4 regions of the Microbulbifer sp. ABH2_005 genome follow, and region 2 is predicted to be linked to each of the others. Evidence: predicted binding sites of a transcription regulator. Region 2 holds the regulator's gene; each other region holds the start of a gene.
What was found. Region 2 encodes sigma-54, which starts transcription at its own class of promoters, with help from an activator protein. Its sites were predicted from a motif close to TGGCACANNNNTTGCNNT; they were not measured.
Positions count from the first base shown of each region.

Region 1: a site for sigma-54 is predicted at 1,641-1,658, ahead of ACXAFI_RS06225 (RtcB family protein). Genes of this name have one in related genera too.
Region 3: a site for sigma-54 is predicted at 1,012-1,029, ahead of glnL (nitrogen regulation protein NR(II)). Genes of this name have one in related genera too.
Region 4: a site for sigma-54 is predicted at 1,595-1,612, ahead of glnA (glutamate--ammonia ligase). Genes of this name have one in related genera too.

Region 1 covers NZ_JBSWWI010000001.1:1,403,998-1,407,141, forward strand. The annotation lists gene ACXAFI_RS06215 (patatin-like phospholipase family protein) at 1-573, shown strand, start outside; gene ACXAFI_RS06220 (pseudouridine synthase) at 683-1,519, opposite strand; gene ACXAFI_RS06225 (RtcB family protein) at 1,884-3,092, shown strand.
Region 2 covers NZ_JBSWWI010000001.1:891,714-894,857, reverse strand. The annotation lists gene lptB (LPS export ABC transporter ATP-binding protein) at 1-443, shown strand, start outside; gene ACXAFI_RS03850 (RNA polymerase factor sigma-54) at 637-2,094, shown strand; gene hpf (ribosome hibernation-promoting factor, HPF/YfiA family) at 2,276-2,566, shown strand; gene ptsN (PTS IIA-like nitrogen regulatory protein PtsN) at 2,570-3,031, shown strand.
Region 3 covers NZ_JBSWWI010000001.1:25,169-28,312, forward strand. The annotation lists gene ACXAFI_RS00110 (DUF4124 domain-containing protein) at 100-750, shown strand; gene glnL (nitrogen regulation protein NR(II)) at 1,102-2,184, shown strand; gene ntrC (nitrogen regulation protein NR(I)) at 2,188-3,144, shown strand, end outside.
Region 4 covers NZ_JBSWWI010000001.1:21,953-25,096, forward strand. The annotation lists gene thiI (tRNA uracil 4-sulfurtransferase ThiI) at 1-1,371, opposite strand, end outside; gene glnA (glutamate--ammonia ligase) at 1,691-3,097, shown strand.

The DNA of each region.
Region 1 (3,144 bases), 510 kb from region 2:
CATCTTGGTGCCAAACGGGTTTTTATTGTTGGTGTTTCCGATAACCGGTCGCCAGTTCACTGGGGCAGTCGACGTAGCGATAACCAGGTTCACTCTCCTTCAATGGCCCAAATTGCCGCTCAGTGGTTCAATGCGGCTTTCATTGACAGCTTGGAGGGTGACCTTGAGCATATGGATCGGGTCAATACCTTGCTGGATTCTGTCGATGAAGATAAGTTTGCGGATCTGTCCCCTCTGCGACCGGTGGAATCAGTCGTAATTGAACCCTCACAGAGTCTGGCCAGGCTGGGAGGGAGAAAATTAAAGTACCTACCGCCGGCGTTGCGCTGGTTGTTTCGCTCCACCGGGGCAACCCGTTCTGGAGGCGGGGTCTCTGCGGCGAGTTATTTGCTTTTTGAGAGGCCTTATATCGAAGAATTGATAGAACTCGGTTACCAGGACGCAATGTGGGAGAAAGATAAATTACGTTATTTTTTGAGGCCGCAGCCCAGGCTTGAGGTTGAGCGAAAAGGTCTCTTCGGGGTCCGAAAGAAAGGAACAGAGGATCAGATCGGGCAGGGAGATATTTCCTAGCATCTTTTGGTTTCGTAAAGGGGCCTCAAAGGTACTCATTTTTTCTAATCTAAACAGAGAATCGTTGTGATTGTGTTGCTCGTCTCTTTTAAGATTCAATACCCTTGATTCAATGATTTATTGCTTCGCTCCAATCCAGTAATTCCATCAGTTTTTTAAATTCTCCACGTGGCTCAGCTCGTAATGCTAGTAATGTATCGCTCACGGGGTGCCTTATCTCTAATCTTACAGCGTGTAAAAGTAGTCGCTTACAATCAAATTGTTGGGAAAAGAATCGGTTGTGGGAAGACTTCCCGTATTTGGGGCAGCCAATCAGTGGGTGTTGGATATGCTTGAAATGTCTTCGGATCTGATGCCGGCGGCCGGTTTTTAATTGTACCTCTACCAGTGAATAACGGCTGGTAGGATACCGGTCTACTGCATAGGGTAACTCCACGGTGGCAAGTCTGCGAAAAAGGGTAATGGCCTCTTGGCGGGGGAGTTCGGATTTGGGGCGTTTTCTTTGATGCTTAAAGTCTGCTACTGGAGGGAGTGGGTAATCGATGGTCTCTTGCTCGGGGCAATAACCACGACACACGGCAAGATATTGTTTAAGAGAATATTCACTTTCCAGTTGTTGCTGTAACCGGGCGGCGACTTCACCGCTCTTACCAAAGATGATGATTCCGGATGTAGGCTTGTCTAGCCTATGTACCGGATATAAATGATAACCACTAAGATCGCGTAAGTATTGCAGGAGAATACGCGTCTCACGGCGGTCTATCTCTGAGCGGTGAACGAGCCAACCTTCGGGCTTGTAAGCAGCAAGTAAATGTTCGTCTTCAAAGATTATTTCTGGTTCACAGCTCATTGTTCGATCTGATAAAAGCGCTTTGGCTGAGCGCCTAGTGTATTGCTGTGGGGCGTTGATTGCATTTAAAAATTTTGGTCGGCATTGGTGATTCATGCATCGGTGGATGCCTGCAAGAAAAAAATACCAACAAGAAATCTAAATTTAGGTTGACATCCTAGGGCTAGGCAATAAACTTCGCAGTAGATTTCATTGCTGGCTAGAAAGTATTTGGTGCTGGCATATTTTTTTATTAAGTATTCTTCTTTTAAACGTGGAACGCAGCCACGAAGGGGTCATGAAATGCGAAATGTGGATACTAACAACCTGTTTTTTTAATCGCTTTTCATGTACTTCAGCTTGAAAAGCAATTGAGCTTTTCAAGCCAGAATCCTCTAGAGCCCTGGCATTTGCCGGGGCTTTTTTGTTTAGGGCTTTGGAGAGCTTTTACTGATTTATTGGGTCAATCCAAGGACTCTATATGCCTGTAAAAATTGTGCTAAATAAAAATGCACCGCAAGGTAGTGTGCCGGTAAAAATATATACTGATGAAATCGAGCCGCAGGCCTTACAGCAGCTAAAAAATATCGCTCAGTTACCCATCATCCACTCGCACGTGGCAGCAATGCCTGATGTGCATTTGGGTAAGGGAGCAACCGTCGGCTCGGTCATTCCAACAGTGAGCGCGGTAATCCCATCGGCGGTAGGAGTGGATATAGGCTGCGGAATGAATGCAGTGCGAACTTCGTTACATGCCCATCAGTTGCCAGACAACCTGAAAGCATTGCGGGAGGCCATTGAGGTGAAAGTACCCATTGGACAGGGTCGTCACAAGATGATCAGTGCCAGGGAATCTGCCTGCAAACTTTTAGCTCCCGGTGTGGATAGGTTGTTTGAAAAGCATCCTGGGCTTTTGAAAAAGCTGCATCAGCCGCAGAAAACCTGGGTTACCCAGATGGGGACTCTGGGTGGCGGCAATCATTTTATTGAAATTTGTTTGGATGAAAACAATGCAGTTTGGGTGATGCTGCATTCAGGCAGCCGAGGAATTGGCAATGCCATTGGGCAGCACTTTATTCAGTTGGCTCGAAAGGATATGACGGGGCATATGCATAATCTGCCAGATAAAGACTTGGCTTACTTTTCCGAAGGTAACCACCATTTTGAGGATTACATCCAGGCGGTAAATTGGGCCCAGGAGTACGCTCGAACCAATCGGCAGGAGATGATGAAGCTGGTTTTGAATTGCCTGAAAAATCACTTGCCAAAATTTACCCTGACCAGTGAGGCAATTAACTGCCATCACAATTATGTGATGCGCGAGCGCCATTTTGAACGGGATGTATTTGTAACCCGTAAAGGGGCGATCAGTGCGAAAAAAGATCAGTTGGGAATTATTCCGGGCTCAATGGGTGCTAAGTCCTATATTGTGCGTGGGCGTGGGAATGCTGAATCGTTCCACTCATGCGCCCATGGCGCTGGCCGTAAAATGAGTCGTACCGCGGCACGCCAGAGATTTACCCGGCAGGATCTTGAAGAGCAGACTAGGGGCGTTCAATGTCGTAAAGACAAGGGAGTGATCGATGAGATTCCGGCGGCTTATAAAGATATAGACCGGGTTATGGATAATCAGTCAGATCTTGTTGAAGTGGAGCATACACTGCGTCAGGTGATATGTATTAAGGGTTAGGATTTTTGTTGGTAGGAACTATTAGGAGGCGCTATTTGTAGGAGTTGTTATT
Region 2 (3,144 bases):
TAAAAGACAATATTCTCGCCATCCTAGAAACCCGCAAAGACCTCTCACGAGCCGAGCGACAGCAACAGGCTCAAGCCCTGCTTGAGGAATTTAACATTACTCATATTGAGCAGAGCTTGGGCATGGCACTCTCTGGGGGGGAACGCCGCAGAGTGGAAATTGCCCGCGCCCTGGCCACCAATCCCAGTTTTGTCCTGTTAGACGAACCTTTTGCCGGCGTGGACCCCATATCGGTAAACGATATCAAAGAAATCATCCGCCACCTGCGGGATCGAGATATCGGAGTACTCATTACCGACCACAATGTGCGCGAGACCCTCGATATTTGCGAGACCGCCTACATTGTCAGCGAGGGCCACATCATCGCTGAAGGCACACCAGAAGATGTTCTTGCCAACCAGCAGGTTCGAGAAGTTTATTTAGGACATGAATTTACCATTTAAGATGAAGCGGCAATCCCCATCCTTAAATTCTTCAATTTGAGCTTAATTGCTCATGCTTCAGCCACTTCGAGCCTAACATTTATCACCGGGTCGGCACGTTTATTGCTTGTAATAAATTAGAGGGAGGGGTAGTCTGCGCCATCTTAGGACAAATTGATCTAAACACTGTCTTATCGGCCAGCGGCTCTCCACTATGAAGCAGTCACTCCAGCTCAAGCTCGGCACACAACTGACTATGACTCCCCAGTTGCAACAGGCGATCCGCCTTCTGCAACTGTCTACCCTCGACCTTCAGCAGGAGGTCCAGGCGGCGTTAGATAGCAATCCAATGCTGGAGGCGGATAGCGAGGAACAACCCTCAAAGCTGGAGAATGGCCAATCTCTGGCTGAGCACGAGTCAGAGCGGGTGCAGGACCATACTTCACAAGCGGCTGAGGAACGAGAGCTTGCTGAGGGGGACTGGGACCAGGCAATTCCCGACGAGCTTCCTGTCGACTCCCGATGGGATGATATCTACACCAGTCACAGCGGGAACCCAGAGCTGGATACCTCCAGCTACGAACGCAACTCCACCTCTGTCGACTTACAAGGCCACCTGCGCTGGCAGCTGAACCTGACGCCTTTATCCGAGCAGGATAAGTGGATCGGTGAAAACCTGATTGACAGCATAAGTCCCAGCGGCCTCCTGGGCACCTCGTTAGAGGAGGTTGCCTCCTCTTTAGCTGTAGATGAAGATGAAGTACTGGCAGTCTTAAAGACCATCCAACAGTTCGAGCCTGCCGGCTGTGGGGCTCGGGACCTAAAAGAATGCCTGCAATTACAACTGCAACAGTTACCGCCAACCACCCCCTGGCTCGACCAAGCGCAAAGCATCATTGAAAAACACTTAGACTTGCTCGGCAAAAGAGATTTTCGCCAGCTGAGTCGGCGCACACGCCTTAACGAGGCCCAGCTCGGCGAGGCCATTCGCCTCATCCAGACGCTAAACCCGAATCCGGGAGAGAGCTTTGGCGGGCAGGAGCCGGACTATGTGATCCCGGATATCATCGTTTCCCGCAAGGCCCTGCGCTGGCAAGTGGAATTGAATGCAGAGATCACTCCTAAGATTCGAATCAACAACCACTATGCCTCAATGGTTAAGCGTGCGGACAACTCGAGAGATAACAACTTTTTGCGCGACCACCTGCAAGAAGCTCGCTGGTTTATGAAGAGTCTGCAGAGCCGCCACGAGACCCTGCTAAAAGTCGCCAATTGTATTGTCGAAAAGCAGCAAGGCTTTTTTGAGGAAGGACCAGAAGCCATGCGCCCCATGGTGCTGGCAGACGTTGCCGAGTCCATTGGCATGCACGAGTCCACCATCTCCCGGGTAACCACCCAAAAGTACATGCTCACACCCCGTGGAGTGTTCGAACTCAAGTATTTCTTTTCAAGTCACGTGAGTACAGACTCCGGTGAGGATGCCTCCTCAACCGCCATTCGCGCCCTGATCAAAAAGCTGATTGATTCGGAAACACCGCGCAAGCCGCTATCCGACAATAAAATTACCCAGGAACTAGACCAGCAGGGCATCAAAGTAGCCCGCCGCACAGTAGCCAAGTATCGCGAATCAATGGGTATCCCCTCCTCCAGTGAAAGGAAGCGCCTAGTTTAATTTGCCCTTACCGGGCACGACCAAAAAGGCGGAGCAAGTCATAACCTGGCGCCAGTAGCGACGTCTTCACAACCGAACTCCAAACTTTGAGTGTATCCTTCCATTCTGGGCCACTTCCTAGTAGGGTTGCGACCCGAAAGGAGGCTCGCCGTATTGTGATGCACCTGGTAAGGAGAAATCCATGCAGATCAACATTAGTGGTCACCACGTCGACGTTAGCTCACCAATGCGCAACTACTGTGAGAACAAGCTGGAAAAGCTCTCAAGGCATTATGACAACATAACCAACGCGCAAGTTATTCTATCTGTAGATAAATTGATCCAGAAAGCTGAAGCCCGAGTACATATCAATGGTCACGACCTCTGTGCGGGTTCGGAAGACAAAGACATGTACGCAGCCATCGATGCGCTTACAGATAAGTTGGACCGCCAACTGAAAAAACACAAAGAGAAGTTGCAGAACCACCGCTAAATTATGACACTGGAAGCTTTACTTTCTCCCCGCCTGAGTCTTTGCCACCTGGCGGGGAGCAGCAAAAAGAAATTGCTGCTCAATATTGCCCAAGCCATTGCCGAACAATATCCACAGCATGACTCCGACACAACATTCAATCAATTGATCGCTCGAGAGCGCCTGGGTTCGACGGGTATTGGCGAGGGGGTAGCCATACCTCACTGCCGCCTTCCTGGCTGTGAGCAACCTATAGGCGTGCTTTGCACAATCGAACCCGCCATAGATTTCGACGCTATCGATAGACAACCTGTCGACTTACTCTTTGTCTTACTCGTCCCTGAAGATTCAGAACAACAACATCTGGACACACTGGCAGAAATCGCTGCGCTTTTTTCCAACAGCCAAGTCCGGGATAAGTTGAGAAAAGCCGACAGTAGTGATGAGCTCTACGCCCTAGCCATAGATTCTGCCGCAGCAGCCTGATTCTGGTTTTGTACTTTTATTCTGGTAACAACTGAGATTCTACTGAGTCGCTCCTTAAATTACCGTTAGGAATAAAAACACCATTTCTCAAGCGATTAAATGGTATAAAGAGC
Region 3 (3,144 bases), 870 kb from region 2:
GCCGATACAGCGTTCGTGGATTAGAAAGCCTGCCCCTCTGCAGATTGGAGCCCGTTTGTAGGCAAGCACAAGGAGTACCGCTTCGCGGCTGATTGAGCTATGGGATATTTAAAACTGTTGCAGGCACTTTTTCTTGCCGTTCCCCTGCTGGCCCTCGCCGGCACCGATGGCGAAACCACCTCTAGTACCATTTACAAGGTTGTCGGCCCCGATGGCCAGGTGACGTTCAGCGATACGCCGCCCCCCAATGGGCAGGCGCAAAAGGTAGAGTTGGCCCCGATTAATGTGCAGCCAATCGCTCTGCCGCGCACCCTGCCGACCCGCAAGCTGTCGCCAAAAGATGAAAGTGACAAGGCCAAGGACGGTTACTCTGGCCCCTTTTCTATACAGATAGTGAGCCCCTTAAATGACGCCACCATCCCACCTGGGCAGCGTTTTATCCCGCTGCAGGTGGATGTGCAGCCGGTGTACCCGGAAGGGGCGAGTTTCTTTGCGGTGGTGGATGGCAAGCCCTGGAGTGGTCGCTCCTCGGGAGCGGGCCTGGATATCTCCCTGCTCGAGCGGGGTACCCACACCGTGCAGGCGGTACTTACCGATGCCAATGGCCAGGTACTGGCCAAATCCCAGGTGATTACGCTCTATGTGAAACGCCCTGGCGGCAAGCTGCCAGATAACCCGGCGCCGCGTGCACCGCAAGCTCCCAAAGCTCCGCTGGGACCGGGTATTCCCCAGGCTCAGCCCACTCCCTGATCCACTGCCTTAGCCGCTCCTTAAGCGGCTCCCTTACATGCCGCCACTGCAAATAACTTTTTTTGCGGCGGTGGCTTCCACCCCAGATCCGCCTGGTTAAATTTTGCTCTACGCACTAATATGGTGCGCACACGATTTTGCCCCCCGCAGTTTTGCCTGTGCCTGCGGCGGCTAAATCAGTCTCATGGTCGTGCACGCTTGGAGGTTGGGGAGAGCCCTGGGGCCTCTGGACGCGCCCCCCGATAATTCTGTGCGCCATTTTGGTTTGCTTTTTGCACTGGCTAGAGACAAGGGGTTATCGCGCCGGACGCAGGAGAGTGCCCGGGCCCGTTAGAAAGCGGAAACGATTGAATGCTTAATGATCGCCAGCTGCGTCAGCTTTTAGACAGTCTTACTTCAGCGGTACTGGTACTGGATGACCAGTTATTGCTTTGCTACCTAAATAATGCCGCTGAGGATCTGTTGGCTGCCTCCAGTGCGCGGGTCGAGGGTATGCCACTGCAGGAGGTAGTGCGGGAATCCGCCGCCGCAGAAAAGGCGCTGCACAACGCGCTCCTCACCGGGGAAAAGTTCACCGTGCGTCGCGCCCGCTGGCGCCTGCATAACCTGAAAACGCGGACCGTGGATTACTCCGTGAGCCCTGTGCCGGAGCTGGGGGTGTTGTTGGTGGAGGTGCAGCCGATGGATCGCCTGCTGCGCATTGCCCGTGAGGACGCACTGCTCAGCACTCAGGAAACCGCACGCAACCTGGTGCGAGGCATGGCCCACGAGGTGAAAAATCCCCTCGGCGGGATTCGCGGTGCCGCACAGTTACTGCAGCGCGAACTGCCTGACGCCTCCCTCGAAGAGTACACCCAGATCATCATCGAAGAGGTGGATCGCCTGCGAAATCTGGTCGATCGACTACTGGGGCCCCGCCAGCCAGTACAACTGGTGCCCAGCAATGTGCACGAGATACTTGAGCGGGTGGCACAACTGGTCGAGGCCGAATGCGGCGGGCAGCTGCAGATTCGCCGGGATTACGATCCCTCGATTCCCGACGTGCCGGCGGACCCAGAGCAGTTGATCCAGGCCCTGTTGAATATCGCCCGCAATGCCATGCAAGCCATTGATGAGAGTATCGGCCTCGCCAGTGGGGAAATCGTGTTGCGCACGCGCGTGCAGCGCCAGTTCACCATTGGTCGACGCCACTGCCCGCTGGTTTGCCGTATCGAAATTGAAGACAACGGCCCTGGCATTGCCGAGGAGATCCGCGAGCGCATTTTTTTCCCGATGATTTCCGGTCGTGCCGAGGGCTCGGGACTGGGGTTGTCTATCTCGCAAAATATTATCAACCAGCACCGTGGTCTAATTAAATGCGACAGCCGACCGGGTCGCAGTGTCTTCCAGATTTACCTGCCACTTGTTACCGAATCAGCCAATACAGGAACCTAGAGAATGGGCAATCGCGTTTGGATTATTGACGATGACCGATCAATCCGCTGGGTACTGGAGCGAGCACTGTCGCGAGAGGGGATTGAGACTCAGTGCTACGAGAGCGGCGATCGCGCCCTGGATGATTTTTACAGCGACTCCCCGGATGTAGTGATCAGCGATATTCGCATGCCCGGTTCCGATGGTTTTAAATTGTTGGAAAGATTTCAGGCGGAGCGTCCGGGCCTGCCAATCATTATTATGACCGCGCACTCCGATCTCGACAGTGCGGTTGCCGCTTACCAGGGTGGGGCCTTCGAATATTTACCCAAACCCTTCGATATTGACGAGGCCGTAGCAGTCACACGGCGCGCACTGGCGCACGCCAAGGAGCAGGTCCAGGAAGAACGGGCTGAGCCGGATAATGGCACCGGTAACAAAGAAATCATCGGCGAAGCGCCGGCCATGCAGGAAGTATTTCGCGCTATTGGACGACTGTCTCATTCCAATATCACCGTGCTGATTAATGGCGAATCGGGAACCGGTAAGGAGCTGGTGGCTCAGGCCCTGCACAACCACAGCCCGCGCCGTAACAAGCCGTTTATTGCCCTCAATATGGCCGCGATTCCCAAAGACCTGATGGAGTCGGAGCTATTCGGACACGAGAAGGGTGCCTTTACCGGCGCCAGCGCTCAGCGGGCGGGTCGCTTCGAACAGGCCAACAGCGGCACTCTGTTTTTAGATGAAATTGGCGATATGCCGGCGGAGACCCAGACCCGGCTGCTGCGTGTTCTGGCGGATGGGGAGTTTTATCGGGTTGGTGGACATACTCCGGTAAAAGTGGATGTGCGTATCATTGCCGCCACCCACCAGAACCTGGAGGAGTTGGTGCGCGAGCATAAATTCCGGGAGGACTTATTCCACCGCCTGAATGTGATTCGAATTCACATCCCGCGCCTGGCGGACAGGCGCGAGGATATT
Region 4 (3,144 bases), 870 kb from region 2:
ACAGTAGAGTAGGTACTCGCGCTCCTGATCCAGCTTGGCAAAGCCGTTATTGAGGCGATAGAAGGGGATCGTCTCTACTTCGACGCCCTTTAGCTCCAACGGGTCCATCTCTTCTTCATCCGGGTGGCGGATATCGATGACTACCGCGTTGCCGGCCTCCTCGCGGATTTCCACTTCCGGCGTCTCGCCGTCCACCTCTTCGATCACCTCGTCGATATTCTGAATCGAACGGTTGCCAATGGCGCGGTCGAGGATGGTGAAGTCGAAGCGGTTCTCCTCGGATTCCACTTTCTCAATTTTGGCGCGGGTGGTGGGTTTCACCGAAATTACCCCGCAGTATTCGGGCATATTTGCGGCGAATTCCTCGGTGCCGATCTCCCGTGAGGTGCGGATGATATCGGTCTTATCGCTGGTGATCAGCGGGCGCAGTACCAGGGTGTTGGTGACGCTATCGATCACGGACAGGTTTTTCAGGGTCTGGCTGGAAACCTGGGCGATGGCCTCACCGGTTACGACCGCATCCACTTCCAGCTCTTTCGCGATAACGTCCGCGGCGCGCAGCATCATACGCTTGAGAATCACGCCCATATGGGAGTCGTCCACACGCTCGAGGATTTCCGCTACTACTTCGTCGAAGGGCACTGTGACGAAGCGCACCCGGTGGGAGGCGCCGTATTTGTTCCACAGGTAGTAGGCCACTTCCTTAACGCCCAGCTCGTGCTGGCGTCCGCCCAGATTGAAGAACAGGAAGTGGGTGCGGATTCCGCGCTTCATGGTCAGGTAGCTGGCCACAGTGGAATCGAAACCACCGGAAACCAGCGACAGCACCGGGTCCTGGGTACCCAGGGGGAAGCCGCCGAGGCCGGCATGCTGTTCCTCGACCACGTTGAGCTTGTCGTGGCGGATCTCCAGCTTGACTGTGATGTCCGGGTTTTTCAGTTTCACCCCGGCCGCTTCGGTATTTTTATTAAGGCCGCCGCCCACGTACTGCTCCACATCGAGAGATTTGAAGTCGTGGTCGCCGGTGCGCTTTACCCGCACACAGAAGGTCTTGTCCTTGAGGGCGGGGCCCCACACCGACAGGGTCTTCTCGTACATATCGTGCAGGTCGCCCAGGGGGAACTGGCGCACGCGGGAGAAGTTGGCGATGCCGGGGGTGTGAGAGAGCAGCTCTTCGATGCGGCTGCCAAGGTGGGCCACGGCGTCCGGGGCGATCACATCGATCTTTTCCCAGTCTTTGCGCACCTGGATTCGGTCGTCCAGCTGGCGCAGCAGGCGCTGTAGGTTGTCCTTGAGCTGGCGCGACATACGTTTGCGCACCGGGTTGCTCTTGATGGTGATCTCGGGAAAAAACTTGACGACAAAGTGCATGGGAATCCGTGGGGTACCGCATGTTGATAGAAGGTGCGGCATTATAAACTAGCCGGAGGCAAGTTGGTTGTGCACTGTTTCTGCGCGAACAGGAGAGCAAATGTGCCAAATTGGTGCATTTAGCTGTGGCTGCACGGCCACAATACATCTATCCTGCCCCAGTCGGCCCAGTGCTGGGGCCCGCACCGGCACCAGTCGCGGCTGTGACGCCACTGCCCTAATTTGGCACACTCTTTGCTTTATTTCACGCCAGGTAAAGAGCGAATGCCGGCAGCAAAGGCATAGCGACCAAATACTTTTTAAGACCTGGAGGACAGCAATGTCAGCGAAAACGCTCGGTTTGATTAATGAGAGTGAGGCTAAGTGGATAGACCTGCGCTTCACCGACACCAAGGGTAAAGAACAGCACGTATCTGTGCCCGTGTCGGAGATTGACGACGAGTTCTTCGAAGAGGGCAAGATGTTCGATGGCTCCTCTATCGCTGGCTGGAAAGGCATCAACGAGTCCGACATGATCCTGATGCCGGATGACGAGACCGCTTTCCTCGACCCCTTCACCGACGAAAGCACCGTCATTATTCGCTGTAACATCGTCGACCCGATCACCGGTCAGGGCTATGAGCGTGACCCGCGTTCCATCGCGCTGCGCGCCGAAGAGTACCTGAAGTCCACCGGCCTGGGCGATACCGCACTGTTCGGTCCCGAGCCCGAGTTCTTCGTATTCGACGACATCACCTGGGGTGCCGAAATGGGTGGCGCCTTCTACAAGATCAACTCCGAAGAGGCAGCTTGGTCTTCCGGCCACAGCTTTGCCGAGGGCAATATCGGTCACCGCCCCGGTGTGAAAGGTGGTTACTTCCCGGTGCCTCCGGTTGACTCCCTGCACGACGTGCGTGCCGCCATGTGTTCCGCCATGGAGCAAATGGGCCTGCGCGTTGAAGTGCACCACCACGAAGTGGGCACTGCCGGCCAGTGTGAGATCGGCGTTGCCGCCAACACCCTGACCAAGAAAGCGGACGAAGTACAGATTCTCAAGTACGCCGTGCACAATGTAGCGCACGCCTACGGCAAGACCGCGACCTTTATGCCCAAGCCGCTGGTAGGCGATAACGGTTCCGGTATGCACGTTCACCAGTCCTTCACCAAGGACGGCGTCAACCAGTTTGCCGGCGATGCCTACGCGGGCTTGTCCGAGACTGCCCTTTACTACATCGGCGGTATCGTGAAGCACGCGCGCGCCCTGAATGCGATCTGTAACGCATCCACTAACTCCTACAAGCGCCTGGTACCTGGCTTCGAAGCCCCGGTTATCCTGGCCTACTCCGCGCGCAACCGCTCCGCTTCCATCCGTATCCCGTATGTGACTTCGCCGAAGGGCAAGCGTATCGAGACCCGTTTCCCGGATCCGACCGCAAACCCATACCTGGCGTTCGCAGCGCTGCTGATGGCGGGCCTAGACGGTATCAATAACAAGATCCACCCCGGCGACGCTGCCGACAAGGACCTGTACGACCTGCCGCCGGAAGAGCTGGCCGAGTACCCGACTGTTGCCGCCAGCCTGGAAGGTGCCCTGGACGCACTGGATCAGGATCGCGCCTTCCTCACCGAAGGTGGTGTATTCACCGACGACGCCATCGATGCCTACATCGACCTGAAGCGCGCCGAGGTTGAGCGCCTGAACATGACCACTCACCCGGTCGAGTTCGATATGTACTACTCCGTGTAATGGCGAGCGGTATCACGCCGATGCCGCCGAGCCGTTCTCGAAAAGCC